Regions from separate parts of the Streptomyces sp. NPDC001406 genome, predicted to be linked through region 1. Evidence: riboswitches for the same ligand, from Rfam matches in the RefSeq annotation. Region 1 holds a riboswitch; each other region holds the start of a gene.

Region 1 (10,278 bases):
GACGAGGGGTACGAGGCGACTCCGGACGCACGGGCCTACGGCTGGTTCCAGCGGACGAAGGCCGACGGGGACGTGTACGCCTCCATGCTGCGCGCGGTCCACGACGACGCCGTCTCCGACGCGCTCGACGAACTCCTCGCGGACACCCGGGTGGTGGGCGTCATGGGCGGACACGCCATGGCCCGCGGCACGGAGGCCTACGGCGACGCCGCCCGCCTCGGCCGCGAGCTGACGCGCGCCGGTCTCACGGTGGCCACCGGCGGCGGACCGGGCGCCATGGAGGCGGCGAACCTAGGCGCGTACGCCGCCCCGTTCGACGACGGGATGCTGCCGGAGGCGCTGCAACTCCTCGCCAAGGCACCCTCGTTCCGGCCGTCCGTCACCGACTGGGCCCGCGCCGCCTTCGAGGTGCGCGACCGCTGGCCGGGCGGCGGCGGCTCCGTGGGCATCCCCACCTGGTTCTACGGCCACGAACCGCCCAACGCCTTCGCCTCGCTCATCGCCAAGTACTTCGCCAACTCCGTGCGCGAGGACGGCCTGCTGGCCCGCTCCACCGGGGGCGTGGTGTTCCTGCCGGGCGCCGCCGGGACCGTACAGGAGATATTCGACAACGCGACTCCCAATTACTACGAGTCGCGCGGTGAGCCCACGCCGATGGTGCTGGTGGACCGGGCGCACTGGACGGAGCGGCTGCCGGCCTGGCCGTTGTTGCAGGCGCTCGCCAGGGAACGGCGGATGGAGGCCAGAATCGCCCTGGTTGACCGGATCGAGGAGGCTTCGGAGGCGCTGAAACGTCTCGGCGGTTAATGAGCGGGCAAAGTCAACACCTGTAGGCGGCATATGCATTGACACTGCCGTTGAGGCGCTTATAAACCTGTGAGTCACCTGGGGCGGTGGAGCCTCGCCTCGTCATTGCTTCATCTGCCCCTCAGCCCCCCGCAGTTGTGCAATCCGTAAAGGACAAACGTGTCCATAACCCGCCGCAGTGCACGTTCCGCGCGCATCCTGGGTGTCGCCTCCGCTTCCGCCGCGCTGGTACTGGGCGTCGCCAACACCGCGCTCGCGTGCAACATCAAGGAGTTCTCCGCCGAAGCCACCTGTGACGGCTCCAAGGGCGTCATCGTCGTCACCGACAAGGACCCCTCCGGTACCCCGGCCGTCATCACCGTGTTCCTGGAGAACAACGGCGCCGACGCGAAGAAGGTCGGCAAGCCGGAAAACATCAAGGGCTCCAAGGAAGGCACCACGGTCACCTTCGCCGAGGACTGGAAGCCGAACGCGACGTACCGCATCCACGTCAAGGCCGGCAACCAGGTCAACGCGGACATCACGCCGAACCTGACCACCCCGTCCACGGCCTGCAAGACCGAGGACAGCCCGACCCCGACCCCGTCGGCCACCCCGTCGCCGTCGAAGTCCACCCCGGCCGAGTCCGACTCCCCGACCCCGTCGGCTTCTCAGAGCACCAGCACCGCCCCGGCGGCGACCCCGAGCAACGCACCGTCCCCGGCGGCCGGTGACTCGAACCTCGCCGAGACCGGTGCGAACTCCAACACCGGCCTGATCGCCGGCATCGCGGCCGCCCTGGTCGTCATCGGCGGCGGCGCCGTGTTCTTCGGCATGCGCCGCCGCGGGACGAACAACGGCCGCTGAGGCCGCACTTCACTCCCGTACACCGTCGTGGCCCGTCCCCGCAGCCCCGGGGGACGGGCCACGCCCGTTCAGCCGAACGTGGTCTTCTCCAGCCAGAACTCCAGCAGCTCCCGCTCGCCGAGGACCTCCAGCTCCAGGCTGTCGAGCGGCAGCCGGCGGTAGAAGGCGAGCAGGACCGAGGTCAGCGGGCCGCGCAGGGCGACGGTGGCCTTCTCGTGACCGCGGCGCCAGTGCACACCGTCCTCGGCGAGTTCCACCAGCCATTCCGCGTTCAGGTCCGGCGCGGTGTCCGTGGCGTGCAGATGGATGCTGCGGGCGGGTCCGCGCAGTTCCTTCGCCGCTTCGTGCGGCGCGTTCCGCTGCACCCACTCCACCAGTTCGAGCCACTCGTCGAGCGCGTCGGCGGCGATGTCGGGCGCGACGTCGTAGGGCAGTCCGGCCGCGAGCGTGGCGTCCGCGCGGTGGACGGTGATCTCGTGCGCCATACGGCGGGCCCAGAAGCCTGAGGTGGCAACCCCGGCCCAGGCCCAGACCTCGGCGTCGGGCCCGGCCTCCCGGAGCGCCTCGACGACCAGCCGGCCGCTCTCCGCGAGCCAGGCGTCCAGCACGGCGGGGGCGCAGCCGGGCTCCGGTCCGTCGTACTCCGGGACCTGCTCGGTCGGGATGTTCTCCCGCCCCCGGGTCCGCACCAGCAGGTCGACCCAGCGCAGGGCGCCGCCCATGTGGCGGACCAGTTGCTCCAGCCGCCAGTCGGGGCAGGTCGGCACGGTCGCGGACAGATCGGCGCCGGACGTCACGACGGCCCTCAACTGCCCCACCTGGTGGGCGATCTCGTCGACGTAGCGATCATGTGCGAGTAGCGTCATGACCGTCACCCTAGGACGCAGATGATCAGCCGAGTACGACGATTTCGGTCGTGTCGAACTCCACGCCGACCGCTGTCCCGACCTCCGGTGCCTCCCGCAGTGCGCACGCCGCTTCCAGGCGTGGGGTGCCGTCCTCCGGGCGGAGGTGGAGTGCGACATGGGTGCCCTTGAAGGTGCGGGCGGTCACCGTGCAGCGCAGGCCCTCGTCGGCCGCCACGAGCCGCACCCCGGCGGGCCGTACCAGCAGCGAGCACGCACCCTGCGGCGCGTCCTCCGGTACCGGGAGCTTGCCCCACGGCGTGACCGCGGCCGTCCCCGCGACCGTCGCCGGCACCACGTTGTCGAAGCCGAGGAAGCGGGCCACGAACTCGTCCGCCGGGCGCTGCCACACATCGAGGGGCGTTCCGGACTGGGCGATGCGTCCGTCCCGCATCACCACCACCCGGTCGGCGAGCGCGAACGCCTCGCCCTGGTCGTGCGTCACGGCCAGCACGGTGGTGCCCAACCGGCCGAAGAGCTCCCGGAGTTCGACCACCAGCCGTTCCCGCAGCGAGCGGTCCAGCTGGCCGAGCGGCTCGTCCAGCATCAGCAGCCGGGGCCGGGGCGCGAGGGCCCGGGCCAGCGCCACCCGCTGCTGCTCACCGCCGGACAGCCCGGCGACGGCCCGGCGGGCGGCGCCAGGAAGTCCGACGAGCTCCAGCAACTCCCGTACCTGGGCGTCCTGTTCCCCCTTGGCCGCCCCGTGCATCCGCAGCCCGAACGCCACGTTGCCGCCCACGTCCCGCTGCGGGAACAGCTGATGGTCCTGGAACATCAGCCCGACCCCCCGCTTGTGCGCGGGGATCCGGGCCTGGTCGCGCCCGTCGAGCGACACCCGTCCGAGGTCCAGCGGCTGGAGCCCGGCCACCGCTCGCAGCAGCGTCGACTTGCCGCTGCCGCTGGGCCCGAGCACACACACGATCTCGTGCTCGGAGACATCGAGGTCGACGGCGTCGAGCACGGCCCGCCCGCCGAAGCGCACGGTCGCGGACTCAAGGCTCAGCAGCATCAGAACTCCCCCGTCCGGTCGGTCCGCAGCCGCTCGAGCACCAGCAGCGCCACCGCGCACACCACCATCAGAATCGTCGACAGGGCCATCGCCTGCCCGTAGTTGAGATCACCGGGCCGGCCGAGGAGCCGCGCCACCGCGACGGGCAGCGTCGGGTTGTCGGGCCGCGCGATGAACACGGTCGCGCCGAACTCCCCCAGCGACACGGCGAAGGCGAACCCGGCCGCGATCAGCAGCGCCCGCCGCACCATCGGCAGATCGACCTCCCGCCACACCCGCCACGGCGACGCCCCGAGCACGGCCGCCGCCTCCCGAAGCCGACCGTCCACCGCCCGCAGCACGGGCAGCATGGTCCGTACGACGAAGGGCACACCGACCAGCGCCTGCGCGAGCGGCACGAGGATCCAGGACTGGCGCAGATCCAGCGGCGGCCTGTCGAGGGCGATGAGGAATCCGAAGCCGACGGTCACCGCGGACACGCCCAGCGGCAGCATCAGCAGCGCGTCGAATCCGCGGACGATCCGGCCCGCGTCACGGCGGGCGAGCGCGGCCGCGGCGAGCGCGCCGATGACCACGGCGATGGCGGTGGCGGCGACGGCGTACTGGAGCGAGTTCCCGATCGCGCTGACCGGCGCCACCAGGAACGTACCGCCGTCGTCGCGGGTCAGCGCCCGGTAGTAGCCGAAGCCGGGGGTGTCGAAGGACCGCTGCACCAGGACCGCGAGCGGCAGGACGAGGAGGACGGCGACCGTGGCGAGGACACCGGCCAGCAGCGCCCACTGCCCCGCACCGCGCGGCCGGCGCGCCGTCACCGACGCGTCCACCAGCCGCAGCGCCGTCTCCCGGCGCCGTACGGTCCACGCGTGCACGGCGAGGATCGCGCCCACCGCGACGAACTGGACGATCGTGAGGACGGCGGCCGTGGAGAGGTCGAAGATCTCTGAGGTCTGCCGGTAGATCTCGACTTCGAGGGTGGAGAAGGTCGGACCGCCGAGGATCTGCACCACACCGAAGGAGGTGAAGGTGAACAGGAACACCATCAGCGCGGCGGCGGCCACGGCGGGCGCCAGCGCCGGGAGGGTCACCTTGCGCCAGGCCGCCAGGGGCGAGGTGCCCAGCATCCGCGCGGCCTCCTCCTGGCGCGGGTCGAGTTGCGACCACAGACCGCCCACCGTGCGGACGACGACCGCGTAGTTGAAGAAGACGTGCGCCAGCAGGATCGCCCACACGGTCGTGTCCAGCCGTACGCCCCACAGGTCGTCGAGCAGCCCGCCCCGGCCGACCAGCGCGAGGAACGCCGTACCGACGACGACGGTGGGCAGCACGAACGGGACGGTGACGACGGCCCGCAGGACCTGCTTGCCCGGAAAGTCGAGGCGCGCGAAGACATACGCGGCGGGCAGCGCGACCAGCAGGGTGAGCGCGGTGGAGGCGAGCGCCTGCCAGGTGGTGAACCACAGCACGTGCCGGATGTCGGACTGCGCGAGTACGTCCGTGATCCGCCCCAACCGCCAGACTCCGTCGGCCTTCAGACCGCGGGCGACGATCGCGGCGACGGGGTAGGCGAAGAACAGCGCGAAGAACGCGACCGGCCCGGCCATCAGCCCGAGCCGCGCCGCGCTCTTCGTACCGCTACGAAGGGTGCCCTTCCGTGGGGCTACTTCAGTACGAGCGACGTCCACGACTTGACCCACTGGTCACGGCTGGCGGCGATCTTGTCGGGGGCCATGATCTCCGGGTCCTTGGCCTGCGGGCCGTACTTCACGAACTCGGCGGGCACCTGGGCGCCCTCGCGCACCGGGTAGACGAACATGTTGAGCGGCATGTCCTCCTGGAACTCCTTGCTGACCAGGAAGTCGAGGAACGCCTTGCCGCCCTTGGTGTTGCGGGCGTTGCTCAGCAGGCCCGCGTACTCGGTCTGCCGGAAGCAGGTGCCGGCGGCCACGCCGGTGGGGGCGGCGCCGGGCTTCGGATCGGCGAAGATGACCTCGGCGGGCGGCGAGGAGGCGTACGAGACGACGAGCGGACGGTCGCCGCCCGCCTTCTTGCCGCCGGCCGAACCGGAGAACTCCTGGTTGTAGGCCTGCTCCCAGCCGTCGACCACCTTGACGCCGTTGGCCTTCAGCTTCTTCCAGTAGTCCTGCCAGTTGTCGTCGCCGAACTTCGCGGCGCTGCCGAGCAGGAAGCCGAGGCCGGGCGAGGAGGTCGCCGCGTTCTCCGTGACGAGGAGGTTCTTGTACTCCGGCTCGACCAGGTCGTCGAAGGACGACGGCGGGGTCAGCTTGTGCTTGTCGAAGTACGCCTTGTCGTAGTTGACGCAGATGTCGCCGGTGTCGATGGGCGTGACCCGGTGCTTGTCCTGGTCGACCCGGTACTGGGGCAGGATCAGATCGGAGCCCTTGGCCTCGTACGACTGGAACAGCCCGTTGTCGAGGGCGCGGGAGAGCAGGGTGTTGTCGACGCCGAAGAAGACGTCGCCCTGCGGGTTGTCCTTGGTCAGGATCGCCTTGTTGACGGCCTGGCCCGCGTCGCCGTCCTCGAGGACCTTGACCTTGTACCCGGACTGCTTCTCGAAGTCCTTGAGCACCTTCTTCGAGACGGCCCACGAGTTGTGGCTGACGAGGGTGACGGTCTTGGAGTCCGCGGACCCCTTGCCGTCGGACGACCCGCACGCGGACAGCGTGACCAGGCCGAGCCCGACGGCTACGGCGACGAAAGTCTTGTTGTGCACTGGATTCCTCCTGGGGTTGACCAGGAAGAGACGCGGCCCTGCCCGGATTGTCCGGGCAGGGCGCAACAGCTTGAGTAGTGACCGAACTTCCTACCCAGAATGACCTGGGCGAGGTTCAGAGGGTCTGCGGCCCGATTGCCGCACTCTCAGCGCTGTGGCGCTCCCCTGTCGGAATATGAAGATGTGGTGAGACGCAATGGAACTCAGCCAGATTACCTCTCGGTGGCCGCGAGCTGACCACACGCTCCGTCGATCTCCTGGCCACGGGTGTCCCGGATGGTGACCGGCACCCCGTGAGCCGCGATGGCCTCGACGAACGCCTTCTCGTCCTCCGGCCGCGACGCGGTCCACTTGGAACCCGGCGTCGGGTTCAGCGGGATGAGGTTGACGTGCACGGGCTTGCCCTTGAGCAGCCGGCCGAGCCGGTCGCCGCGCCAGGCCTGGTCGTTGATGTCCCGGATCAGCGCGTACTCGATGGACAGCCGGCGCCCGGACCTGGCGACGTACTCGAATCCGGCGTCGAGCACCTCGCGCACCTTCCACCGCGTGTTCACGGGGACGAGGGTGTCGCGCAGCTCGTCGTCGGGAGCGTGCAGGGAGATCGCCAGCCGGCACTTGAAGCCCTCGTCCGCGAAGCGGTGGATGGCCGGGACGAGCCCGACCGTCGACACGGTGATCCCGCGCTGCGACAGCCCGAGCCCGTCCGGCTCGGGATCGGTGAGCGCACGGATCGCCGCCACGACCCGCTTGTAGTTGGCGAGCGGCTCGCCCATGCCCATGAACACGATGTTGGACAGCCGGGCCGGGCCGCCGGGCACCTCGCCGTCCCTGAGCGCCCGCATCCCGTCCACGATCTGGTGCACGATCTCGGCGGTGGACAGATTCCGGTCGAGGCCCGCCTGCCCGGTCGCGCAGAACGGGCAGTTCATCCCGCACCCCGCCTGCGAGCTGATGCACATCGTCACCCGGTCCGGGTACCGCATCAGCACCGACTCGACGAGCGTCCCGTCGAACAGCCGCCACAGCGTCTTGCGCGTGGTCCCCTGATCGGTCGACAGATGCCGCACGACGGTCATCAGCTCGGGAAGCAGCGCTTCCTGCAGCTTGCCGCGAGACGCGGCCGGAATGTCGGTCCACTCGGCCGGGTCGTGCGCGTACCGCGCGAAGTAGTGCTGAGACAGCTGCTTGGCACGAAACGGCTTCTCCCCGACGGCGGCAACGGCCTCCTTCCGCTCGGCGGGCGAGAGGTCGGCAAGATGCCGCGGCGGCAGCTTGGCTCCGCGGGGGGCGACGAAAGTGAGTTCTCCGGGCTTAGGCATGGCTGTACCAGTGTCGCAGATCAATTCCTGTGACCTGCGGTCGTCGCCTCCGGGGGTGGTCGTTGACGGTCGTTGTTGGTCGTCGTTGATCTCCCTCGGACGGCCCACAGACGGCCCGGCCCATGGGGCCAGACGGGACGTCTGCGCAGGTGAAGCGGCCTCGCTCTGGCGCGCGGGCTCGGAGGCTTTTCCGGGTGTGGCTGAGCGTCTCAGCTGGCCACTTCGACCAACTGAGACGCTCAGGAGATGCTGGGCGGCGGATTACCGCTCGACGATGCCCTTGCTCGTGCGGCGCCGGTAGCGAATGCAGCGGAGGGCTCCGAGGGCCACGCCGACGGCGCCGAGCTCGGGGATATCCGGCTGGAGGTGGAGCAGGTAGTAGAGGGCGCCAGCCACGAGCGCATCAGCGGCGTGAGGGCGTCGCCACTCGACTCCTAGGCCGCGCCACCCTTGTGGTTCCATGGGCAGAGTCCTTCCTTCTTCTTTCGCGGGGAGAGGGTTCTGGACGTTCGCGAGGGGTCGCCTGGCCGGGCGGCCCCTCGCTTCGTGATGAAACACGGTAGTCACATTCGAGGGTGGCGCGTGCCACGTGCGTGTTACGGATTCCCCGATCACGGCCCCTGCCTTCCCCTGGTCAGCTGCGCGTTTGGGCTGACAGGCTGCTTGACCAGGGTTGCTCTCGATCAGGAATTTGCACAACGGCTATCCACCAGGTACCGGGCGCAGCTCCGCGTTGACCGGTCGTAGAACGGCATACTCGCCACATCTTTGTGGTTCTCGACGTCCGCACCTGTGCCGTGCACGGCTATGAAGGAGACGGAAACTGAGACGGGCGCCCGTCGCGTACCGTCACCCTGTGCTGGCACTCTTCGACCTAGACAACACTCTGATTGACCGACGTGGCGGCCTGGAGGACTGGGCACGACGCTTCGTGCACTCGCGGCGACTGCCCCGCGCGTCAGAGTTCGTCATCTGCGATCGGCTAAGTGAGCGGGCATACCCCGCAGACTTCGTAGAGCTGCGGGAAACGCTGAGGCTCAGCGACGACCCGGGTGGCCTCTGGCATGAGTACGTCGACGGCATCGCTCGCTCCGTGCACTGTGCCCCGGAGGTTCGGAAGGGCCTCGAAGAGCTGCGCGGCGCGGGGTGGACGCTCGGGGTCGCGACGAACGGCGCCGGGGACATCCAGCGGGCCAAGCTCGCCGCGGCAGGGCTCACGTCACTCTTCGACGGCATCTGTGTGTCGGAGGAAATCGGCGCCCGGAAACCGGCGTACGAGCACTTCGAGGCTGCGGCGTCGTTGTGCGGCACCCGACTGAGCGCGGGCGGGTGGATGGTCGGGGACAACCCCGAGACGGACATGGAAGGCGCACACGCGGTTGGGCTGCGTACGGTGTGGGTGTCCTCCGGCCGTGGATGGACGGATGGCCTCCGTGAGCCCGACATCGTGGTTCGGGGCGTGCTAGAGGCCATCGGGGCAATGCGGGCATTGGCTGATTAGTCTGCCCACCCGATGGCAGGTCGGTCGAGACTTCTCGGCTGCACTGCGTTCTGCCTCCACTTTGCGCGACCGCAGACATGAACCTAGTCTGAAAAGAGGTTCCGAGCGGCTACCTTGACCTCCATGGGGAGCGTCTTAATGGACGTCGGCCTGACAGCTAGGGCAGTGAGCGACTTCGCAACTGCTGGCGCCGTGGTGGTCGGCGGAGTCTGGTCTTACTTCAAGTTCATCCAAGGTCAGACATTCGCAGGCAGGGTCGAAATCAAAATCTACCAAGAGCTGCATACTTATCGCAATTGCCACACCCTCGACGTAGACATCACGTTGCGCAACATCGGAATATCGAGAATCAATCTAGCCACGGAATCGTGCGTGGTAGAGATTTATGGCGCGGACGCATTTCCAGCAAACAATGAAGTCGAGTGGACCAGATTCGGGGGCGCGCTCGCCTTCCCACTCGACGATGCGGTCGAGTCGGGAGAAGCGATACATCACAAGACTGTGGCCCCCATACCGACCACAGGACAAAACGGCTCTTGGCTGGCATTCCGTGCAGATGTGACCGTCGTTGCGGCGAAGAAGAGGTTCCGCAGGATTTCCGACGAGTGGCACGACCATGACATTTTCCATCCGCCGAAGCCCCGAGGGAAATCCCCATCAGGAAGCATTCACGATCATGACAGGCCACAAGCGGATCACAGACACAGAGAAACAAGAGATCGCACAAAAGGCCAAAGGTAAAAATGCCTTGACGCGAAAGAGCGATCGGGCAATCCATTCAATCGTTAAAAAGGACGGGAATTTGTTGCGGGTCCGTGCACTCACTAACCCTCCGCCCCCTGCCCCGCGCGCCTCGTCTCAGAAGTAGAAACTGGGGCGCCCAGCGATCCGGTTTGCCCGCGTAGCGTCCGACCTAGCTGGGCTCACCGTCCGCGGCGTCGTGTAGATGGTCAAGCGCTTGCGGGATACCCAGAGACGAATCCTTCAGACCGTCCCATCTACTCATGATCGCGGCCGACGCATCGGCTAGGTCGGGAGGAAGCCCGGCTTCCTGGAGGGCCTGCGCCACCTCTCGCATTTCGGGACCCCAGCGCCAGGACCGCGCGGCCACCTTCGGGATGTAGGCCGTCTCAGCGAGATAGCTGGTCGTGCGGTCCTGC
Region 2 (10,278 bases), on a different contig from region 1:
GTTGTTGGGGTTGCAGACGAAAATCAGCCGGGTCCGGTCGGTGATCGCGTCCGCCATCGCGTCCAGGTCGTGCACATCGCCCGGCGTGAGCGGCACCCGCACCGATCGCGCGCCGCTGATCTGCGTGATGATCGGGTACGCCTCGAAGGACCGCCAGGCGTAGATGACCTCGTCGCCGGGGCCGCTGGTGGCCTGGATCAGCTGCTGGGCGACGCCGACCGAGCCGGTGCCGGTGGCCAGATGGGAGAGCGGGACGTCGAAGCGCTCCGACAGCTCGTCCATCAGCCCGCCGCACGCCATGTCCGGGTAGCGGTTGAAGTTCGCGGCGGCCGCGGTCACCGACTCCATGACCCCGGACAGCGGAGGGTAGGGGTTCTCGTTGGAGGACAGCTTGTAGGCGACCGGGCCGTCGGCCGCGGCGGGCTTTCCCGGCTTGTAGGTGGGGATACCCTCCAGCTCGGCGCGCAGCCTCGGGCTCGTCTCGCTCACCGCAGTCCTCCTCGCGACCCCCGGCGGACCGTCCGCGCCGCCGGCTTCCAATACTGCTCACCTTATGAGGATTCGGCGCTCCTGCGTACAGGTGCGGAGCGACGGGAAACAGTGAGGCGCAAACCACATCAGCCCCACCCGCATCAGGGGCATCACCGCATGAAGATGTACGAAACGGGGGGCGCGTCGCACATATATCTACGCGCCGGTGGCTCACGCCGTGGCGCGCATCGCTCGTGAAGGTGAGTTGAGACCTCTTCGAAACATCGGGCCCTTGGCAGGCCCATGCGCGCCGACAAGTCACGTCCTGCCATTGGATCGTTCAACTGACTTTCTTTCTAAGGCAGTTGATCCCTTATGACCATGCAGAAACGTGCCTGTCAACGCGTGCATATGCGTCCGCACTACCCCACCGCCTGAGCCCTACTATCGGCTCGCCATGACAGCAGCAGGGAAGCACCAGGTGAGCCGCGCGGAAACCTCACGTCGAGGCAGTCGGCCGGGTCGAGCAGGCATCAGAGACGTCGCCGCCGCCGCCGGGGTCTCCATCACGACCGTGTCCGACGCCCTCAACGGCAAGGGCCGGCTCCCGGACGCCACCCGGCGCCATGTCCGCGAGGTCGCCGACCGGCTGGGGTACCGCCCCTCGGCCGCCGCCCGCACACTCCGTACCGGCAAGTCGGGGCTCATCGGCCTGACCGTGACGACGTACGGGGATGAACCTTTCACCTTCACCGAGTTCGCGTACTTCGCCGAAATGGCCCGCGCCGCGACCTCGGCCGCACTCGCCCGCGGCTACGCCCTGGTGATCCTGCCCGCGACCTCGCGCCACGACGTGTGGTCGAACGTCGCCCTGGACGGCACGGTCGTCATCGACCCCTCCGACCAGGACCCGGTGGTCAGCGAGCTGGTCCGGCAGGGCCTGCCGGTCGTCTCCGACGGCCGCCCGGCCGGTTCGCTCCCGGTCACGGCATGGGTCGACAACGATCACGAGGCCGCCGTACTCGGCATCCTCGACCATCTCGCCGACGCGGGCGCCCGCCGGATCGGCCTGCTCACGGGGACGACGACGGACACGTACACCCATCTGTCGACCACCGCGTATCTGCACTGGTGCGAACGGGTCGGCCAGGACCCGGTGTACGAGGCCTACCCGGCGCACGACCCGTGTGCCGGCGCCGTCGCCGCCGACCGGCTGCTGGCCCGCCCCGACCGCCCCGACGCCGTCTACGGCCTCTTCGACCCCAACGGCACCGACCTGCTGGCCGCCGCCCGCCGCTACGGCCTGCGCGTCCCGGACGATCTGCTGCTGGTGTGCTGCAGCGAGTCCACGGTGTACGCCAACACCGAGCCGCCCATCACCACGCTCTCCCTGAAGCCCCGGCGCATCGGCACGGCCGTGGTCCAGCTCCTCATCGACGCCATCGAGGGAGTCGAGTCCGAGTACCCGGTCGAGCAGGTGATACCGACCGAACTGATCGTGCGCACATCGTCCCAGCGCCGTTCGCCGCGTACGACGGTCAGCCCGCCGCGGGTGCCGGAGGAGAAATAGCACCACTGGGCCGATGGGCCGGGCTCGTGGAAGCCCGGCCGGACCTTCGGAAGGGGCAGCGGCAACGGGGGCCGACGGTCACGAGTGCATCACACCTTCGGGGCCCGGCTCGACAGCCGCCCGCGGGGACTCATCGGCTCGACGGCAGCCGTCGTCCGCATCACAACAGCGGGTCGCCGGGGTGCGACAGCGGGTCGTCAGCCTGACGCCAGGAGGTCGTCCGCTCGGTGCCAGGGGTTCTTCAGGCGGCCAACGGAAGGTGAAAGCCCTGCCCAAACGGGGCGAAAGCCGCGTTGAACTGGAGTCTTGCTCCGATTCACCACCCCTGGGTCATCACATGGCGCGATCCGCATTCCTATGATGGGCCCACGACACCGCGGGCCGCTGCGACCAGGCAGTCCGAACCGGTGCAGATGCGGCGCGATGGTGGAGGGGTCTGATGACTCAGGGGGCCGGTCAGGGACCCGAAGTGGAGCGGACGGCGACGTTGCGCGACTTCCGGGTACCCGGGTACGTCCATGAGACCGGTCCGTATGCCCACAGCACCCACCCCGGCAACACCGTCGCCCCCGTGGACGAGGGCTACCCGGAGGGGTACACACCGACCCAGCGCGACCTGCCCGTCATCAACCGGGGCGACACGCTCCAGGTGCCCGTCGAACCGGCGGCCGCACCGGCCCCGCGCCAGACCACCGGCACGGGCCCGCTGTATGTCGTCGGGGACGTGCACGGCTATCTAGACGACCTGATCGCCGCCCTCCGGGAGAAGGGCCTGATCGACTCGGCCGGCCAGTGGTGCGCGGGCACCGCCCGGCTGTGGTTCCTCGGTGACTTCACCGACCGCGGCCCGGACGGCATCGGCGTCATCGACCTGGTGATGCGGCTGTCCGCCGAGGCCGCCGCGGCCGGCGGCTACTGCAAGGCGCTCATGGGCAACCACGAACTCCTGCTGCTCGGCGCCAAGCGGTTCGGCGACACCCCCGTCAACTCCGGCGCGGGCACCGCCACCTTCCAGGCGGCCTGGCTGCTCAACGGCGGCCAGAAGACCGACATGGACCGCCTCCAGGACCACCATCTGCAGTGGATGGCCCGCCTCGACGCCGTCGAGGAGGTCGACGGCTATCTGCTCGTCCACTCCGACACCACCGCCTACCTGGACTACGGCGACTCGATCGAGGCGGTCAACGACACCGTCCGCGAGACGCTCACGCGCAACGACGCGGACGAATGCTGGGACCTGTTCCGCAAGTTCACCAAGCGCTTCTCCTTCCGCGACGAGGGCGGCGCCGACGCCGTACGCTCCCTCCTCGATACGTACGGCGGTACGCGCATCGTTCACGGTCACAGCCCCATTCCGTACCTGCTGGGCGAGGTCGGGTCGGAGGACGGCGAGGAGGATGCCGGTCCCGTGGTCGAAGGACCGCACGTCTACGCCGAAGGCCTGGCCATCGCCATGGACGGCGGTGTGACCATGGCCGGAAAGCTGCTGGTCCAGCAACTTCCCCTGGATAACTGAGCGTTCCACGGGCAGGCGTCCCCCGACGGCGTACATGCAGGCCAGCACCCAATTTCTGGCAACCCCCTGTCACCGCGTGCCGTCGCGGCTCTACCATCGGCTTATCCGTAGCAGGCTCCCCTCCGTTTCTGCCCGACGGCTCGCCGGCGTGCGAGCCCCAAGCCCTACGGAGCATCGGGGGATGCACATGAACAGCGTTCCGCAGCACCTGCACAGCGAGGACCGCCAGGAATACGAGCGGATCCTCGATGAGGCGCTGCGCTCCGCACCACACCGCCCGGAACTGGCCGCTGTGGGACAGCGGCTGAACACCGAACAGCTGCGCACCATGGCGCTGAACGCCACCACACTCATCACGGCGGCCGCGGCGACCGAGTACCAGCACTATGTGAAGGTCCGCGAGGAACTGCGCCAACCGGCGCCGTCCACCCCGTCGTCCAGCGGTGAATCCGGCTCCGGTGAGCCGGGCGTCGCGGGCGCGATGGGGCTCGCCACCACCCTCGGCGAGGCCGCCGAGACCACCGGCGCGGGCGCCGTCGCCGTCGTCGCGGTCCTCGCCCCCGTCCTCGCCGGAACCGCCGCGGCGATATTCCTGCTGGTCGGCTACATACTGAAGATGCTGGACCCCGAGCCGGCATTCGCTCAGACCATGCTGACGGCGGGATGGGTGTTCGGCGCCATGACCGCGGCCGCGATCCTCGTCGCCGCGGTCGGGCTGCTGCTCACCGCCCTGCGCAACAGCCCCTCGCTGGACGCCGGAGCCTACGGCGAGGCGAACGGAGAGGTGGCCCGGGCCAGGGAAGCCTGGCGAGAAGCCCTGCTGGAGCGCGGCTTCCTCCCCTTCCTGCAGGAAGCCCTCGCCAACCCCGGCACGACCGCACTGCACCGCACGACCCCGCCGGCGCCGACCAGCCGCATGCCGCGCCTCGGCTACGACCGCCCGGGCTTCAGCAGCCCCGACGACGGCGGCACCCCGGGCCCACGCCCGAGCTTCACCAGCCCGGACTACACGAGCCCGGACTTCGGAGGCCCGGAACACCAGCCGGAATAGCCCCGGCCTGCGCCCCGGGTGGGGCGCAAGCCGGGCAACCGGCAACGGAGTAACCGCCGGATCAGTCGGCGATCGGCAGATACACCCGATTACCCGCGGCCGCGAACTCCTTCGACTTCTGAGCCATGCCCTCCTCGATCTCCACCCGGCTGCCACCGTGTTCACGGCGGATGTCCTGGGAGATCTTCATCGAGCAGAACTTCGGCCCGCACATCGAGCAGAAGTGAGCGGTCTTGGCCGGCTCCGCCGGCAGGGTCTCGTCGTGGAACTCCCGTGCCGTGTCCGGGTCCAGGGCGAGGTTGAACTGGTCCTCCCACCGGAACTCGAAGCGCGCGTCGGACAGCGCGTCGTCCCACTCCTGCGCACCGGGGTGCCCCTTGGCGAGGTCGGCTGCGTGGGCGGCGATCTTGTAGGTGATGACGCCGGTCTTGACGTCGTCACGGTTGGGCAGGCCCAAGTGCTCCTTGGGCGTGACATAGCAGAGCATGGCCGTGCCCCACCAGGCGATCATCGCGGCACCGATGCCGGAGGTGATGTGGTCGTACGCCGGCGCGACGTCCGTCGTCAGCGGGCCGAGCGTATAGAACGGAGCTTCATCGCAGATCTCCTGCTGAAGGTCGATGTTCTCCTTGATCTTGTGCATCGGGACGTGTCCCGGCCCCTCGATCATGGTCTGAACATCAAAACGCTTGGCGATCCGGTTGAGTTCCCCGAGCGTTCGCAGTTCCGCGAACTGCGCCTCGTCGTTGGCGTCGGCGATCGAGCCCGGCCGAAGGCCGTCGCCCAGCGAGTACGTGACGTCGTAGGCGGCGAGGATCTCGCAGAGTTCCTCGAAGTTCTCGTACAGGAACGACTCCTTGTGGTGCGCGAGGCACCAGGCCGCCATGATCGAGCCGCCGCGCGAGACGATGCCGGTCTTGCGGTTCGCGGTGAGCGGGACGTACGGCAGGCGGACGCCCGCGTGGACCGTCATGTAGTCCACGCCCTGCTCGGCCTGCTCGATGACCGTGTCCTTGTAGATCTCCCAGGTCAGCTCCTCGGCCCTGCCGTCGACCTTCTCCAGGGCCTGATAGAGCGGCACCGTGCCGATGGGGACGGGGGAGTTGCGCAGCACCCACTCGCGGGTGGTGTGGATGTTGCGGCCCGTGGACAGGTCCATGACCGTGTCGGCGCCCCAGCGGGTCGCCCAGGTCATCTTCTCGACCTCCTCCTCGATGGAGGATGTCACCGCGGAGTTGCCGATGTTGGCGTTGACCTTCACCAGGAACCGCTTGCCGATGATCATCGGCTCGATCTCCGGGTGGTTGACGTTGGCGGGCAGCACGGCCCGGCCTGCCGCGATCTCCTCACGGACGACCTCGGGAGCAACGTTCTCCCGGACGGCCACGAACTCCATCTCCGGCGTGATCTCGCCCCGGCGCGCATACGCGAGCTGGGTGACCGCCGTGCCGGCACGGCCGCGGCGCGGCAGACGCGGACGTCCGGGGAAGACCGCGTCGAGGTTGCGCAGACCGCCGCGGGGAGAAGTGTGCTTGACCCCGTCGTCCTCGGGACGGACGGGACGGCCCGCGTACTCCTCCGTGTCACCACGAGCGATGATCCAGTTCTCCCGCAGCGGCGGTAGGCCCCTGCGGACGTCTGTCTCGACGAGTGGATCGGTGTACGGGCCGGAGGTGTCGTACAGCGTGACCGACTGCCCGTTGGTGAGGTGCACCTGGCGAACCGGCACACGTACATCGGAGCGTGAGCCCTCGACATACCCCTTGTGCCAGCCGATGGACTTCCCGGCCTCACCCTGGGCAGGGTTCTGCATGGAGGCAGGCGTGCGTGCGTCCTTGTTGGTCATGAGACCTACTCCCTACGCCGGCATTACCCGGTAACAGGTTCAGCGGTCGACGCAGCGGTTTCCGTCTCAGTCGGCGTTTCATGTGAAACATCACTCTGTTCCACGTGAAACATCGCGAATACGGAGGTCAGCGCCCTCTCAGCCCGGTGCTCCGAGCTCCCGCGTGTGCAAAGGTGCCTCCACGCTAGCGTCAATTCGGCCTCGGTGAACAGAGGGCCCCTACCGTTCTTGCGATGATCTGGCGGTGACCACGACACAGCAGTACCCCTACCCGCCGCCCGAGCCGCCGCGCCGACCCGGCCCCGGACAGCGCGGCGGACACGAGCACGAGGGCCACGGTGCCGGTGACGAGAACCACCACGGGCACGGCCATGGACAGACCCCAGGACACGGACACGGCTCCGGAAACGGCGGCGGCCACGGCCACTCGCACAGCCACAGCCATGGCCCCGCCGCGCCCGTCTCCCAGCATCTGCGCAAGGTCATCGCTGCGATCCTGATCCCCTTCACCGCGGCGGTCGTGGTCGGACTCGTCGTGCTCTGGCCCGGTGGAGCCCCGCCGCACCAGCGCACGGGAGTCGGCTTCGACCGGCAGACGCAGCAGGCCACGGTCACCAAGGTCGTCGAGCTGAGCTGCAAGTCGGTGAACGCCTCGGGGCAGACTCCGACGGGCGACACCTCCACCGCCGAGGGCAACTCCGCTCAGCAGGAGGCGAACGGCACCTGCAAGAAGGCGACGATCCAGGTCGACACCGGCAAGGACAAGGGCCGTACCTTCACGGAGATCGTGCAGCCGGACCAGTCACGACAGTTGCACGAGGGCGAGAAGGTCGTGGTCGCCTACGAGCCCTCGGCGCCCAAGGACCTGCAGTACTCGGTCACCGATGTGAACCGGAAGTTCCCGATGGCGCTGCTCGCCGGCATCTTCGCGCTCGCCGTCGTGGTGGTGGGCCGGTTGCGCGGTGTCATGGCGCTGGTCGCGCTGGCCGTCAGCTTCATGGTGCTGACCCTCTTCATCCTGCCCGCGATCCTGCAGGGCTCGAATCCACTGGTCGTGGCGGTGGTCGGGTCGAGCGCCATCATGCTGATCGCGCTCTATATGTGCCACGGCCTGTCGGCCCGCACCTCGGTCGCGGTGCTCGGCACGCTGGTGTCGCTCCTGCTGATCGGCATCCTGGGCTCGGAGTTCATCGACTGGGCCGCGCTGACGGGCAACACCGACGACAACACCGGTCTGATCCATGGCCTGTACCCGTCGATCGACATGAGCGGTCTGCTGCTGGCCGGCGTCATCATCGGTTCGCTCGGCGTCCTGGACGACGTGACCGTGACCCAGACCTCGGCCGTGTGGGAACTGCACGAGGCCAATCCGACGATGGGCTGGCGCGGGCTGTACCGGGCGGGCATCCGCATCGGCCGTGACCACATCGCATCCGTCGTCAACACGCTCGTACTCGCCTACGCCGGTGCCGCGCTGCCGCTGCTGCTGCTCTTCTCGATCGCGCAGAGCAGCGTGACGACCGTAGCCAACAGCGAACTGGTGGCGGAGGAGATAGTGCGCACCCTGGTGGGCTCGATCGGCCTGGTCGCCTCGGTGCCGGTCACCACGGCCCTGGCCGCCCTCGTGGTGTCGGCCGACCGGCCGGGACAGGGGGCGGGGAAGCCGGCCGAGGTCCAGTCGGCCGCGACGCGCGGCGGCCGGGGGCGGCGCCGCAAGAGGTGACGCTCCGGCAGAAACGGTGACCTATGAGGAGAACCGGTTCCCTATGAGGAGAAGCGTTACTGCAGTGCTCCGCACGTCACTGTGGGGCGCCTCGCCCTCCATGCCGTAGCGCGTCAGCCTGCGCTCTGCTCCTCGGCCAGGATACGGTTCAGGGCCTCGTCGAGATGAGCGTCGAAGTCCGCCAGCGCCCCCTCCTGGCCGAGCGGCACCAACTTGTCCGTGCGGTCGAGGAAGGCCACCAGCGGCGGCGCCGAGGACCGGAACACCGCCTGGTCGCCACCGACCTGAAGCCGGATCAGCACCTCTCCCAGCACGTCCGTGTCGGCAGGCGCGATGTGCACATCACCGTCCCCGCACGGCCGGCCCACGCCGTCGATCAGCAGCTCGCGCCCGAAAGCCCAGGTCACCGGGGCATCTCCGGGCAGATGGAAGGTCAGCCGCACGGCATAGGGGTCACAGGTCTCGTAACGCAACTCCACCGGAATGCGAAAGGAGAGCTCCTCGGACACGAGAAAGCTCATCATGACCTCTGCCTGTACGGACTCGCGCATCGCCTACCCCGTCTTATGACACCGACCGGCCGGATTGATTCCTTTGACGCTGGTCAAATCTTGCAGAAAGTACACGTGAGATCACAAGGAGTGAGTTTTCAGATACTGATAGAGATCGCCAGTGTCCCCAGATGCCGTCCGACCTCGGCCTGCAGTTGCCGGGCCGCGGGCAGCAGCCGGTCCGCCTGGTGGGCGGGCAGGGACAGGGCCATCGTGGCCGCCGTGGTGCCGACCGTGATCGGGATCGCCGCGCAGACCGTCCCCAGCGCGTACTCCTGCCGCTCCGTCACCGGCTCCATCCGGCGCATCCGGTCCAGCCGCCGCAGCAGGCTCTGACCGTCGCGCACGGTGTACGGGGTGAGGGGCTGCACCGGGTAGCGGTCCAGGTGGTCGCGGCGCGCGGCCTCGTCCATCTGGGACAGCAGACACTGCCCGATCGCGTGCGCGTGCCCGGTTTCGCGGAAGTCGGCCCACTCCTCGACCGCCGGGGTGCTCGGGGTGTCGGAGACGCACATGACCTCGATCTCGCCGTCCCGGTACATCGCGTAGTACACCGGTACACCGATGGAATCGCGCCATTGCGCGAGCACGGCCGAGACCGCGCTGCGACGTTTCTGCTCTGCCCCGCTGCTGCCCAGCCGCTCGGCCGCCTCACCGAGGAAGAACAGGCCCTTGTCACGGCGGAGATAGCCCTCGTGCACGAGGGTGCGCAACAGGTGGTAGGCCGTCGGGAGCGCCAGGCCGGTCTCGCGGGCCAGTTGCTTGGCGGGAGCGCCGTACTCGTGCTCGGCGACCGTTTCCAGCAGCCGCATCGCCCGTTGCACGGATCCGATGAGGGTCGCGGAGTGCGGCTGCTCGGGGACCGCCGCGGAGGTCGGCCGCTGCACGGGGGGTGTGGAGGAGCGCGGCTGTGCGGGTGGTGCGTGCGGTACTGCGGGTGCGGTGTCAGCCGTGGCCAAGGGTCACTCCCGAAGCGCGAGGGGGCAGCCCGTGCGGAGGAACACGGGTGGGGTGTACGCCGCCCGCGGGGCTGGGCCCCGCGTCGAATTCCGGACTTTAACGGCCCGCCACCGCTGTCAGACGGCCTGCCCGGAAAACTTCGCTCGCCCGAGGGAACAGGCGATTCCTGTTACCGCCACCCGTTTCCCACGGCCCTCACCAGTTGCTGCGCGACGAGGAACCCGAGATGAACTTCCGCACGACGTAGATCAGTCCGCCGACCAGAGCGACGAAGATCAGGACCTTGAAGAGCAGGTAGACCACGAATCCGACCACGCTGGCTATCAGCCCGCCGAACACGACCAGGGCGATGACCGGCACCGCGATCCACTTCACCCACCACGGCAGTCCCGCGAAGATCTCTCGCATTGCCCTCGTCCTTTGCAGTCTTGTGCGTTCTCGATGTCCTGCACTCGATGCTAGAGCCGCCAGGGGGTCCGGCGGGGGCCTCGCACCCCTTGTCCTCCCCTGACCGTTCCCCTAGGGAACCCTGAGGCCCGGGATCAGGCCTCAGGGGGAGAAAAGATCACCAGGACCCTGAGGTCCTCGCT
Region 3 (10,278 bases), on a different contig from region 1:
CTGAGCTTGGGCAGCCGCTCCAGCATCTTCACGCTCGTGACCGGCAGGACCTCGGGGATGACCGGGGTCTCGCAGCCCGCGGCCACGACCCGGTCACGCAGCCGCAGATAGGAATCCGGCTGGAAGAACATCTGCGTGATCGCGTAGTCGGCGCCCGCGCGGCACTTGTCGACGAAGTGCTCGACGTCCGTGTCCCAGTCGCTGGAGCGCGGGTGCATCTCCGGGAAGGCGGCGACGCCCACGCAGAAGTCGCCCGACTCCTTGATGAGACGGACGAGTTCGGCCGCGTAGGTCAGGCCCTTGGGGTGCGGCACCCAATCGCCCATCGGGTCGCCGGGCGGGTCGCCGCGCACGGCGAGCATGTTGCGGATGCCGGCGTCGGCGTACTGGCCGATGATGTTGCGCAGTTCGGCGATGGAGTGGTCGACCGCGGTGAGATGGGCGACCGGTGTGAGCGTCGTGTCGACGACGATCTGCTCGGTCTCCTTGACCGTGGTGGCCCGGGTGGAGCCGCCGGCGCCGTAGGTGACGGAGACGAAGTCCGGAGCCACCGCCTCGACCCTGCGCAGCGCGTTCCACAGGCTCCGCTCGCCCTTGGGGGTCTTCGGCGCGTAGAACTCGAACGAGTACGTCGTCTTGCCGGTGCCGAGGATGTCGCGCACGGTGCGTGCGCGATCCGTCCTGGTCGATGCGGTTCCGAGGGCCATACCCGCAGGTTAGCCAGGGGCGGGCGGAGGCCCAACCGAGGGCCGGAGATTTGCCCGTTTTGCCGACTTTCTGTCCACTCCTTGGACAGAAGGCGGGCGGGAACACGGACAGTGACGGCTGCTACACCTGACGCAGCCGCTTCTGGAACTCGGCCGCCGCCGCTCCCGGGTCGTCCGCCTCCGTGATCGCACGGACGACCACCACCCGGCGGGCGCCCGCGTCGATCACCTCGTCGAGGTTGCCGAGGTCGATGCCGCCGATGGCGAACCAGGGACGCCCGGTGCCGAGGGAGGCGGTGTGGCGGACCAGGTCGAGGCCGGGGGCATGGCGGCCGGGCTTCGTGGGGGTCGGCCAGCAGGGGCCCGTGCAGAAGTAGTCCACGCCTTCCTGCACCGCGGCCGCGGAGGCCTCCGACTCGGCGTGGGTGGACCGGCCGATCAGCACCTCGTCGCCGAGCACGGCCCGGGCGGCGGGCACCGGCAGGTCCCCCTGGCCCAGGTGGAGCACGTCGGAGGCGGCGGCGTGGGCGACGTCCGCGCGGTCGTTGACCGCGAGCAGCTTGCCGTGCCGGGCGCAGGCCTCGGCGAACACCTGGAGGTGCTCCAGTTCCTCGGCCGCCTCCATGCCCTTGTCCCGCAACTGCACGATGTCGACGCCGCCGGCCAGCACCGCGTCCAGGAACTCGGCGAGGTCGCCCTGCCGTCTGCGGGCGTCCGTGCAGAGGTAGACCCGGGCGTCGGCGAGACGGGCACGTGCGCTGGCGGTGTCGGGCATGGGTTGACTCCCCCGGTTGTCGGTACGAAGAGGTGCGAGGCGATCCGATGGCGGCGCGGGCGCACGCCACCGAGGGGCCGGGCCGGGCCACGGCCCCTCGGCGTACGTCGTTCCGGCGTATCGGTGTGTTGGGATCAGACGGCAAGCGCCTGGGCCCGGCGCTTCACCTCCGTGCCGCGGTTCTCACTCAGGGCCTGGGCGGGGGTGCCGGGCAGGCTCGGGTCGGGGGTGAAGAGCCACTCCAGCATCTCTTCGTCCGTGAAGCCGTCGTCCCGCAGCAGCGTCAGGGTCCCGGACAGGCCCTTGACCACCTTGTCCTCGTCGATGAAGGCGGCGGGGACGTGCAGCGCGCGGTTCTCGCCGCGGCGTACGGCGATGAGCTGGCCCTCCTTGACCAGCTGCCGCACACGTGTCACCTCGACGCCGAGTTGTTCGGCGATGTCGGGCAGCGTGAGCCAGGCGGGGACGAGAGCATCGATCTTTGCGTCAATCTCGGTCACGGAAACAGCCTGCCATCCCGGACTGACACTCGGAAGCCGGGCCCGTCCCAGCTGGGCTTTTTCACTACCCTGCCGCGGCCTGCTTCAAGGGCCGCGCCGGATCCGTCAGCAGCTGGGCGACCACCGGCGTGCCCGCCTCGATCAGCCGCCGCCCCTGGGCCAGGTCCCGCGGCCGGCCCACCGCCAGCAGGGCGACGAGGCGGTCCTCGCGGAGCCAGCAGACGGTCCAGGCGGGCCCGAGCGGGTCGCCGCGCCACAGCAGCGTGTCGGCGGACGCGTGGTGACCGGCGTACTGGACGAAGCGGCCGAACTGCTCGGACCAGAAGTAGGGCACGGGGTCGTAGACGGCCGGGGCCTCGCCGATGATGTTGGCGGCCACCGTGCGCGGGCCCTGGAGGGCGTTGTCCCAGTGGTGGACGAGCAGCCGCTCACCGTACCGGGCCGACGGGAAGGAAGCGCAGTCGCCGACCGCGTACACGTCGGGGGTGGAGGCGCGCAGATGGTCGTCGGCCACGATCTCGCGGTGCGCGCCGAGTTCGATGCCGGAGTCGGCGACCCAGTCGGTGGCGGGGCGCGCGCCGATGCCGACCACGACGGCGCCCGCGGGCAGCCGCGCGCCGTCGTCGAGCACCACCGCGCCCGGCTCGATGCGCTCCACGCGCGCGTGGGTGCGCAGCGCGGCTCCGCTGTCGGCGTACCAGGCGGTCATCGGCGCGGCCACCTCGGCGGGAAGCGCTCCCGCGAGGGGGCGGTCGGCGGCCTCGACGACCGTCACCGCACAGCCCGCCTCGCGGGCGGCCGTGGCGAACTCGGCGCCGATCCAGCCCGCGCCGACGACCACGATGTCGTGCCGCTGGGAGAGCACGGGCCGCAGCCGTTCGGCGTCGTCCAAGGTGCGCAGCAGATGCACTCCGGGGACGCCCTCCGTGCCGGGCAGGCGGATCGGTTCGGCGCCGGTCGCGACGACCAGGACGTCGTACGGAACGGGCCCGGACTCGGTGTCCAGCTCGTGGTCGGCGGGGCGCACGCCGTCCGCCTCGCACCCCAGTCGCAGTTCGATGCCGAGCGACTCGAAGTCGACGTCGAAGGCGGAGCCCTCGGCCTTGCCGAGCAGCACGGCCTTGGACAGCGGCGGCCGGTCGTAGGGCTGGTGCGGCTCCGCGCCGATCAGCGTGACGGTGCCGGTGAAGCCCTGTTCCCGCAGGGCGACCGCGGTCTGCACCCCGGCCATGCCCGCGCCGACGACGACCACGCGCCGTGCCTGTGACGTGCCCCGTTGCTGCGTCTGCTCGCTCACCCGATCACCATAGACAACTGACAAACTGTCAGTCAGGGGGCGAGCTGGGTGACCTGCTCCACAACGTTCGTTCCGCCGGCCCGCCGGGCCTCCCGATCGGGCCGTGGACGGAGGCTCCCTTACCCGGGCGAAGCTCCGCGGGCTAGGGTGGCCACCGTACAAGCACTCGCGGGAGCCCGGACGCACCGGGCTGAGAGGGAGGCTGGCGGCCTCCGACCGTACGAACCTGATCCGGGTCATGCCGGCGAAGGGAGGGGCTGGACGCCCATGTCGTCACGTACGTCAGACGTCCTCGTCGTGGGGGGCGGAATCATCGGCCTGGTCACGGCCTGGCGGGCCGCGCAGCGCGGGCTCGTCACCGCCGTGGTGGATCCCGAGCCGGGCGGCGGAGCCGCCCAGGTGGCGGCCGGGATGCTGGCCGCGGTCACGGAACTGCACTACGGCGAGCAGACCCTGCTGGGCCTGAACCTCGCCTCGGCCCGCCGCTATCCGGACTTCGTGGCCGAGCTCACCGAGGTCACCGGCCACGACGTCGGCTACCGGCGGTGCGGCACGCTCGCCGTCGCGCTGGACGCCGACGACCGCACCCATCTGCGCGAACTGCACGCCTTCCAGCTGCGGTCGGGCCTGGAGTCCGAGTGGCTGTCGGGGCGGGAGTGCCGGCGCCTGGAGCCGATGCTCGCGCCCGGTGTGCGCGGCGGGCTGCGGGTGGACGGGGACGATCAGATCGATCCGCGGCGGCTGTCGGCCGCGCTGGTGGCCGCGTGCGAGCGCGCGGGGGTGGTGTTCCACCGCACGTGGGCGGAGCGGCTGTCGGTCGTACGGGACCGGGCCGCCGGTGTCGTCACCCGTGAGGGAGACGTCCTGGGCGCGGACCGGGTGGTGCTCGCGGCCGGCAGCCTGAGCGGGCGGCTCGCGGGCGTGCCGGACGGTCTGCTGCCGCCGGTGCGGCCGGTGAAGGGACAGGTGGTGCGGCTGACGGTGCCTCGGCGGTACGCGCCCTTCCTGAGCCGTACCGTGCGGGCCGTGGTGCGCGGCGGGCATGTCTATCTGGTGCCCCGGGAGAACGGCGAGCTGGTCGTGGGGGCGACGAGCGAGGAGCTGGGCTGGGACACGACGGTGACCGCGGGCGGTGTGTACGAGCTGCTGCGGGACGCCCATGAGCTGATGCCGGGGATCACCGAGCTGCCGCTGACGGAGACGCAGGCCGGACTGCGCCCGGGCTCCCCTGACAACGCGCCGATGCTCGGCCCGACCGCGCTCGACGGGCTGCTGATGGCCACCGGGCACTTCCGCAACGGCGTGCTGCTCACACCGGTCACCGGCGATGTCATGGCGCAGGTCCTGGTCACGGGTGAACTCCCGGACCTGGCCCGCCCCTTCACACCGCAGCGGTTCGGTACCGCAGTCGCCGTCGCGTCGGCCCCGGTCCCTTCGGAGCAGCCCGCATGAACATCTCGGTCAACGGGGAGCGCCGGGAGATCGCGCCCGGCACCGCTCTCGACACCCTTGTGCGGTCCCTCACCGCGGCACCCCGCGGCGTGGCCGCCGCGCTCAACGAAACCGTCGTCCCGCGCGCGCAGTGGTCCGCCACGGCCCTCTGCGAGGGAGATCGCGTCGAAGTCCTCACCGCCGTGCAAGGAGGCTGACCCATGGCCGACGATCCCTTTGTCCTCGGCGGTACGCCCCTCTCGTCCCGGCTGATCATGGGTACGGGCGGTGCGCCCAGCCTGGATGTGCTGGCGCGGGCGCTGGTCGCCTCCGGCACGGAGCTGACGACGGTGGCGATGCGGCGGGTCGATCCCGAGGTGCACGGCTCCGTGCTGTCGGTGCTGGAGCGGCTCGGCATCCGGGTGCTGCCGAACACGGCGGGGTGTTTCACCGCGGGTGAGGCCGTGCTCACGGCGCGGCTGGCGCGGGAGGCGCTGGGCACCGATCTGATCAAGCTGGAGGTCATCGCCGACGAGCGGACGCTGCTGCCGGATCCGGTCGAGCTGCTGGACGCGGCGGAGACGCTGGTGGACGACGGCTTCACCGTCCTGCCGTACACCAATGACGACCCCGTGCTGGCCCGGAAGCTGGAGGACGTCGGCTGCGCCGCGGTCATGCCGCTGGGCTCGCCGATCGGCTCCGGGCTCGGCATCCGCAATCCGCACAACTTCCAGCTGATCGTCGAGCACGCGCGCGTGCCGGTGATCCTGGACGCGGGGGCCGGTACGGCGTCGGACGTGGCGCTGGCGATGGAGCTGGGGTGCGCGGGTGTGATGCTCGCCTCGGCGGTGACGCGGGCCCAGGAGCCGGTGCTGATGGCGGAGGCGATGAAGCACGCGGTGGAGGCGGGCCGCCTGGCACGCCGGGCGGGCCGCATCCCGCCCCGGCACTTCGCGGAGGCCTCCTCCCCCACCGAGGGGCGCGCGCACCTGGATCCCGAGCGCCCTGCGTTCTAGGGGGTGTCGTTTGGATCAGGCCGGCCGTCACGAACGGTGCGGTCTGGCCGACCCCGAGCGGGGTCATGGGGGTGCCCGGTCCCCCCTGCTCGAAGAGCTTGGGGGAGCGCGTGCCAGGGCCCGCGACGCCGGGATGATCCAAACGACACCCCCCAGTCGCGCAACAGTCACAGCTCTGCTGCATTCCGTCCCCGGAACGGCGTAACCTCCGGCCCTGTCGGTCGCGGCTCGTACACTCACCTGCGTGGATACGACCCTTCAGGACCCTCTCGTCGGGCAGGTGCTCGACGGCCGTTATCGCGTCGAGGCGCGGATCGCGGTCGGCGGGATGGCCACGGTCTACCGGGCCCTGGACACCCGTCTGGACCGGGTGCTCGCGCTCAAGGTGATGCATCCGACGCTGGCGGCCGACGGGTCGTTCGTGGAGCGGTTCATCCGCGAGGCGAAGTCCGTGGCGCGGCTGGCGCACCCCAACGTGGTGCAGGTCTTCGACCAGGGGGCCGACGGGTCGTATGTGTATCTCGCGATGGAGTACATCGCCGGGTGCACGCTGCGTGACGTGCTGCGCGAGCGCGGTGCGCTGCAGCCGCGTGCGGCGCTGGACATCCTGGAGCCGGTGCTCGCCGCGCTCGGCGGCGCGCACCGCGCCGGGTTCGTGCACCGGGACATGAAGCCCGAGAACGTGTTGATAGGAGACGACGGGCGGGTCAAGGTCGCCGACTTCGGTCTGGTGCGGTCCGTGGACACGGTGACGAACACCACGGGCACCGTGCTGGGCACCGTCTCCTATCTCGCGCCGGAGCAGATCGAGCACGGCACGGCCGACCCGCGGGTGGACGTGTACGCGTGCGGTGTCGTCCTGTACGAGATGCTGACCGGCGAGAAGCCGCACGCCGGGGACTCCCCGGCCACGGTGCTCTACAAGCACATCCACGAGGACGTGCCGCCGCCCTCGGCCACCGTGCCCGGACTGCCGTACGAGCTGGACGAGCTGGTGGCCGCGGCCGCCGCGCGCACCCCGGACCTCAGGCCGCAGGACGCCGTGGCGCTGCTGGCCCGGCTCCGCGAGGCCCGCGCGGGGCTCACCGACGAGCAGTTGGACGCCGTGCCGCCGCAGGCGCTCTCCGCGGAGCACGACATCGCCGAGGACCGTACGAGCGTGATCCCGCGCTCGCTGACCGTGCCCCGGCTGCTGCCGGTCAACGAGGACGACGACCCGGTGGGGGCCGTCGACCGCACCAGCCGGCTGCAGGCCCCGCCCGTGCCCGACCGGCGCGGCCCGGCCCGGCCACGGCGCACGCTGCTCACGGTCATCGCCGCCGTGCTGCTGGTCTTCGGTGTCGGCGCCGGTGTCTGGTACATCAACTCCGGTCAGTTCACCCGGGTCCCGCCGCTGCTAGCGAAGACCGAGGCGGAGGCGAAGGCGCGGCTGAGCGAGGCTGGGCTCGACGTCAAGGTCGAGCGCGCCTACGACGACACGGTGAAGCGGGGCACGGTGATCCGCACCGACCCGGCGACCGGCACCCGGATCCGCGGCCACAACGCGGTGACGCTGATCATCTCGAAGGGCCCGGAGACCGTGAACGTGCCCGACGTCCAGGGCATCCCGCTGGCGAAGGCCAGGGCCCGGCTGACGGCGGACGGGCTGGAGCCCGGGATGGTGACCCGGGAGTTCAGCGACAGCGTCGCCAGGGGCTCGGTGATCAGCACCGACCCGACGGCCGGTACGAAGCGGCACGCGGGCTCGGCGATCGCACTGGTCGTCAGCAAGGGCAGCCCGATCGACGTCCCGGACGTCACCGGCGACGACCTGGCCGACGCCCAGCAGGAGCTGGAGAACGCCGGTCTCAAGGTGGAGATCGCCGCGCAGCAGGTGAACTCCGAGTACGACAAGGGCAAGGTCGCCCGGCAGACCCCGGTGGGCGACAGTCGGGCCGCCGAGGGTGACACGGTGACGCTGACGATCTCCAAGGGCCCGGAGATGATCGAGGTCCCGGACGTGGTCGGGGACAGCGTCGACGACGCGCACAAGGCGCTGGAGGGCGCCGGCTTCAAGGTCGACGAGGACCGCGGGCTGCTCGGGCTGTTCGGGGACACGGTGAAGAAGCAGTCGGTCGCGGGCGGCGACACGGCGCCCAAGGGATCGACGATCACGATCACCATCCGGTGACGGGAGCAGCCGGTCGGGGCGACCTGGGGGCGTGACACCCTGAACAGGTGAGCAGTCAGCATTCCTCCGGTGCCGTCCCCGGCCCCTCCCGCAACCCCGTCGGCGGTCATGTCCCCGTGGCCGGCGGCCTGCACTCCGTGGGCCTGTCGTACGCCCGTGACCTCAAGGCCGAGACCGTGCAGGTCTTCGTCGCCAACCCGCGCGGCTGGGCCACCCCGGCGGGCAGCCCGCGCCAGGACGAGGCGTTCCGGGCGGCGTGCGCCGAGGAGTCGGTCCCCGCGTATGTGCACGCCCCGTACCTGATCAACTTCGGCTCGCACACCGAGGCGACCGTCGAGAGGTCGGTGGAGTCCCTGCGGCACTCGCTGCGGCGCGGGCGGGAGATCGGCGCGCTGGGGGTCGTCGTGCACACGGGAAGCGCGACCGGCGGCCGGGAGCGGGCGGTGGCGCTGAAGCAGGTGCGCGAGCACATGCTGCCGCTGCTGGACGAGCTCACCCACGACGACGATCCGTTCCTGCTGCTGGAGTCGACCGCCGGGCAGGGCTCCTCGCTCTGCTCCCGCACCTGGGACTTCGGGCCGTACTTCGAGGCGCTGGACGCGCATCCGAAGTTGGGCGTGTGCCTGGACACCTGTCACATCTTCGCCGCCGGGCACGATCTGACCGGCCCGGACGGCATGCACCGGACGCTGGACCTGCTGGTCGGCACGGTCGGCGAGGGCCGGCTGAAGCTGATCCACGCCAACGACTCCAAGGACGTGGTGGGCGCGCACAAGGACCGCCACGAGAACATCGGCTCCGGCCATATCGGCGAGGACCCGTTCAGGGCCCTGATGACGCACCCCGCGACCGAGGGCGTACCGCTGATCATCGAGACGCCCGGCGGGAAGGAAGGGCATGCGGCGGATGTGGAGCGGCTGAAGAAACTGCGCGACGGATAACGCATTGAGGAATACCCCAGGGGGGTATACGGTTCCTGCTCGGTGCAGGAACCGTCACCTGACATTGGGGGCACTCATGCAGCACGAGGCACACGCACACGCGGAAACGCACGCGCACGCGGACACGCACCCGCGCGCGCACGCCCACCACCACGGGCCGGCCCTAGCCACCTGGTCCGTCGCCGCCCGGGCCACCCTGCACTGCCTCACCGGCTGCGCCATCGGCGAGGTGCTGGGCATGGCCGTGGGAACGGCGCTCGGGTGGGGGAATCTGCCGACCATGATCCTGGCGATCGTGCTGGCCTTCTTCTTCGGCTACTCGCTCACCCTGCGCGGGGTGCTGAAGGCGGGCGTCGACTTCCGCACCGCCTTGCGGGTGGCGCTGGCCGCGGACACCCTGTCGATCGCGGTGATGGAGCTGATCGACAACGGCGTGATCGCGCTGTGGCCGGACGCGATGGACGCGCAGCTGGACGACCTGCTGTTCTGGGGCTCGCTGCTGATCTCGCTCGTGGTGGCCTTCGTGGTCACGACGCCGGTCAACAAGTGGACGATCGGCCGGGGCAAGGGCCATGCGGTGGTGCACCAGTACCACCACTGAGCGGACCGCCGGGAGATGTCAGAGCTCGGGGCCGTCCCCGGGCTCCTCCTGGTAGGAGTAGCGCTGTTCCTTCCAGGGGTCGCCGATGTTGTGGTACCCGCGCTCCTCCCAGAAGCCGCGGCGGTCGGCGGTCATGTACTCCACGCCGCGGACCCACTTGGGGCCCTTCCAGGCGTAGAGGTGGGGCACCACGAGGCGGACCGGGAAGCCGTGCTCGGCGGTGAGGAGTTCACCGTCCTTGTGGGTGGCGAAGATCGAGCGGTCGGAGGCGAAGTCCACGAGGCGCAGGTTCGAGCTGAAGCCGTACTCCGCCCAGACCATCACATGGGTGGCGTCGGTCGCGGGCGGGGCGATCTCCAGGATCGTCCGGGCCGGGATGCCGCCCCATTCCGCGCCGAGCATGCTGTATTTCGTCACGCAGTGCAGATCGGCCATGACGGTGGTGTAGGGCAGGGCCGTGAACTCCTCGTGGTTCCAGCAGTGCTTCTCACCGTCGGCGGTGGCACCGAAGACCCTGAACTCCCAGCGCTCGGGCCGGAACTTGGGTACCGGGCCATAGTGCGTGACGGGCCAGCCGCGCTGCAGTCGCTGCCCCGGCGGAAGCTCGGACCCTGCCGCTTCTCCAGATGCGCGCTCCACCGGATGACCCATGACTCCATCCTGACAGACCCGGAGCAGTGCACTTGACCAGCCCTGCCCCAAATCGGACAAACAACGACAACTCTGCGCTTACTTACTAAGTACGCACTTACTGGACGATCTTCGACGCCGGTGCAATCATGCGGCCGCAGCCTCCCATTTCCCCCATGCGGAAGGAGCCCGTGCGATGCAGGGCGATCC

Evidence for each region. A riboswitch is a leader RNA that binds a small molecule or an ion and turns the genes downstream of it on or off. The one in region 1 is predicted to bind thiamine pyrophosphate.
Region 2: another riboswitch for thiamine pyrophosphate. It lies ahead of thiC (phosphomethylpyrimidine synthase ThiC); the one in region 1 lies ahead of ACFY1J_RS34165 (thiamine ABC transporter substrate binding subunit).
Region 3: another riboswitch for thiamine pyrophosphate. It lies ahead of thiO (glycine oxidase ThiO); the one in region 1 lies ahead of ACFY1J_RS34165 (thiamine ABC transporter substrate binding subunit).

What each region holds. Positions count from the first base shown of each region.
Region 1 is NZ_JBIAWG010000016.1:116,447-126,724, forward strand. It holds gene ACFY1J_RS34140 (LOG family protein) at 1-807, shown strand, start outside; gene ACFY1J_RS34145 (LAETG motif-containing sortase-dependent surface protein) at 967-1,653, shown strand; gene ACFY1J_RS34150 (maleylpyruvate isomerase family mycothiol-dependent enzyme) at 1,722-2,519, opposite strand; gene ACFY1J_RS34155 (ABC transporter ATP-binding protein) at 2,545-3,567, opposite strand; gene ACFY1J_RS34160 (ABC transporter permease) at 3,567-5,168, opposite strand; gene ACFY1J_RS34165 (thiamine ABC transporter substrate binding subunit) at 5,225-6,298, opposite strand; TPP riboswitch at 6,368-6,475, opposite strand; gene rlmN (23S rRNA (adenine(2503)-C(2))-methyltransferase RlmN) at 6,511-7,617, opposite strand; gene ACFY1J_RS34175 (hypothetical protein) at 7,879-8,013, opposite strand; gene ACFY1J_RS34180 (HAD family hydrolase) at 8,474-9,118, shown strand; gene ACFY1J_RS34185 (hypothetical protein) at 9,257-9,859, shown strand; gene ACFY1J_RS34190 (DUF1932 domain-containing protein) at 10,032-10,278, opposite strand, start outside.
Region 2 is NZ_JBIAWG010000018.1:55,795-66,072, forward strand. It holds gene hisC (histidinol-phosphate transaminase) at 1-489, opposite strand, end outside; gene ACFY1J_RS35995 (LacI family DNA-binding transcriptional regulator) at 929-2,041, shown strand; gene ACFY1J_RS36000 (metallophosphoesterase) at 2,481-3,557, shown strand; gene ACFY1J_RS36005 (hypothetical protein) at 3,739-4,608, shown strand; gene thiC (phosphomethylpyrimidine synthase ThiC) at 4,670-6,454, opposite strand; TPP riboswitch at 6,447-6,627, opposite strand; gene ACFY1J_RS36015 (YibE/F family protein) at 6,699-8,177, shown strand; gene ACFY1J_RS36020 (SsgA family sporulation/cell division regulator) at 8,291-8,728, opposite strand; gene ACFY1J_RS36025 (IclR family transcriptional regulator) at 8,827-9,687, opposite strand; gene ACFY1J_RS36030 (DUF5326 family protein) at 9,884-10,096, opposite strand; gene ACFY1J_RS36035 (cupin domain-containing protein) at 10,231-10,278, opposite strand, start outside.
Region 3 is NZ_JBIAWG010000003.1:191,999-202,276, reverse strand. It holds gene metF (methylenetetrahydrofolate reductase [NAD(P)H]) at 1-707, opposite strand, end outside; gene thiE (thiamine phosphate synthase) at 829-1,482, opposite strand; gene ACFY1J_RS08290 (Rv2175c family DNA-binding protein) at 1,617-1,982, opposite strand; gene ACFY1J_RS08285 (NAD(P)/FAD-dependent oxidoreductase) at 2,047-3,279, opposite strand; TPP riboswitch at 3,438-3,549, shown strand; gene thiO (glycine oxidase ThiO) at 3,547-4,731, shown strand; gene thiS (sulfur carrier protein ThiS) at 4,728-4,928, shown strand; gene ACFY1J_RS08270 (thiazole synthase) at 4,932-5,726, shown strand; gene pknB (Stk1 family PASTA domain-containing Ser/Thr kinase) at 5,971-7,896, shown strand; gene ACFY1J_RS08260 (deoxyribonuclease IV) at 7,944-8,837, shown strand; gene ACFY1J_RS08255 (DUF4396 domain-containing protein) at 8,914-9,438, shown strand; gene ACFY1J_RS08250 (sulfite oxidase-like oxidoreductase) at 9,457-10,089, opposite strand; gene bfr (bacterioferritin) at 10,265-10,278, shown strand, end outside.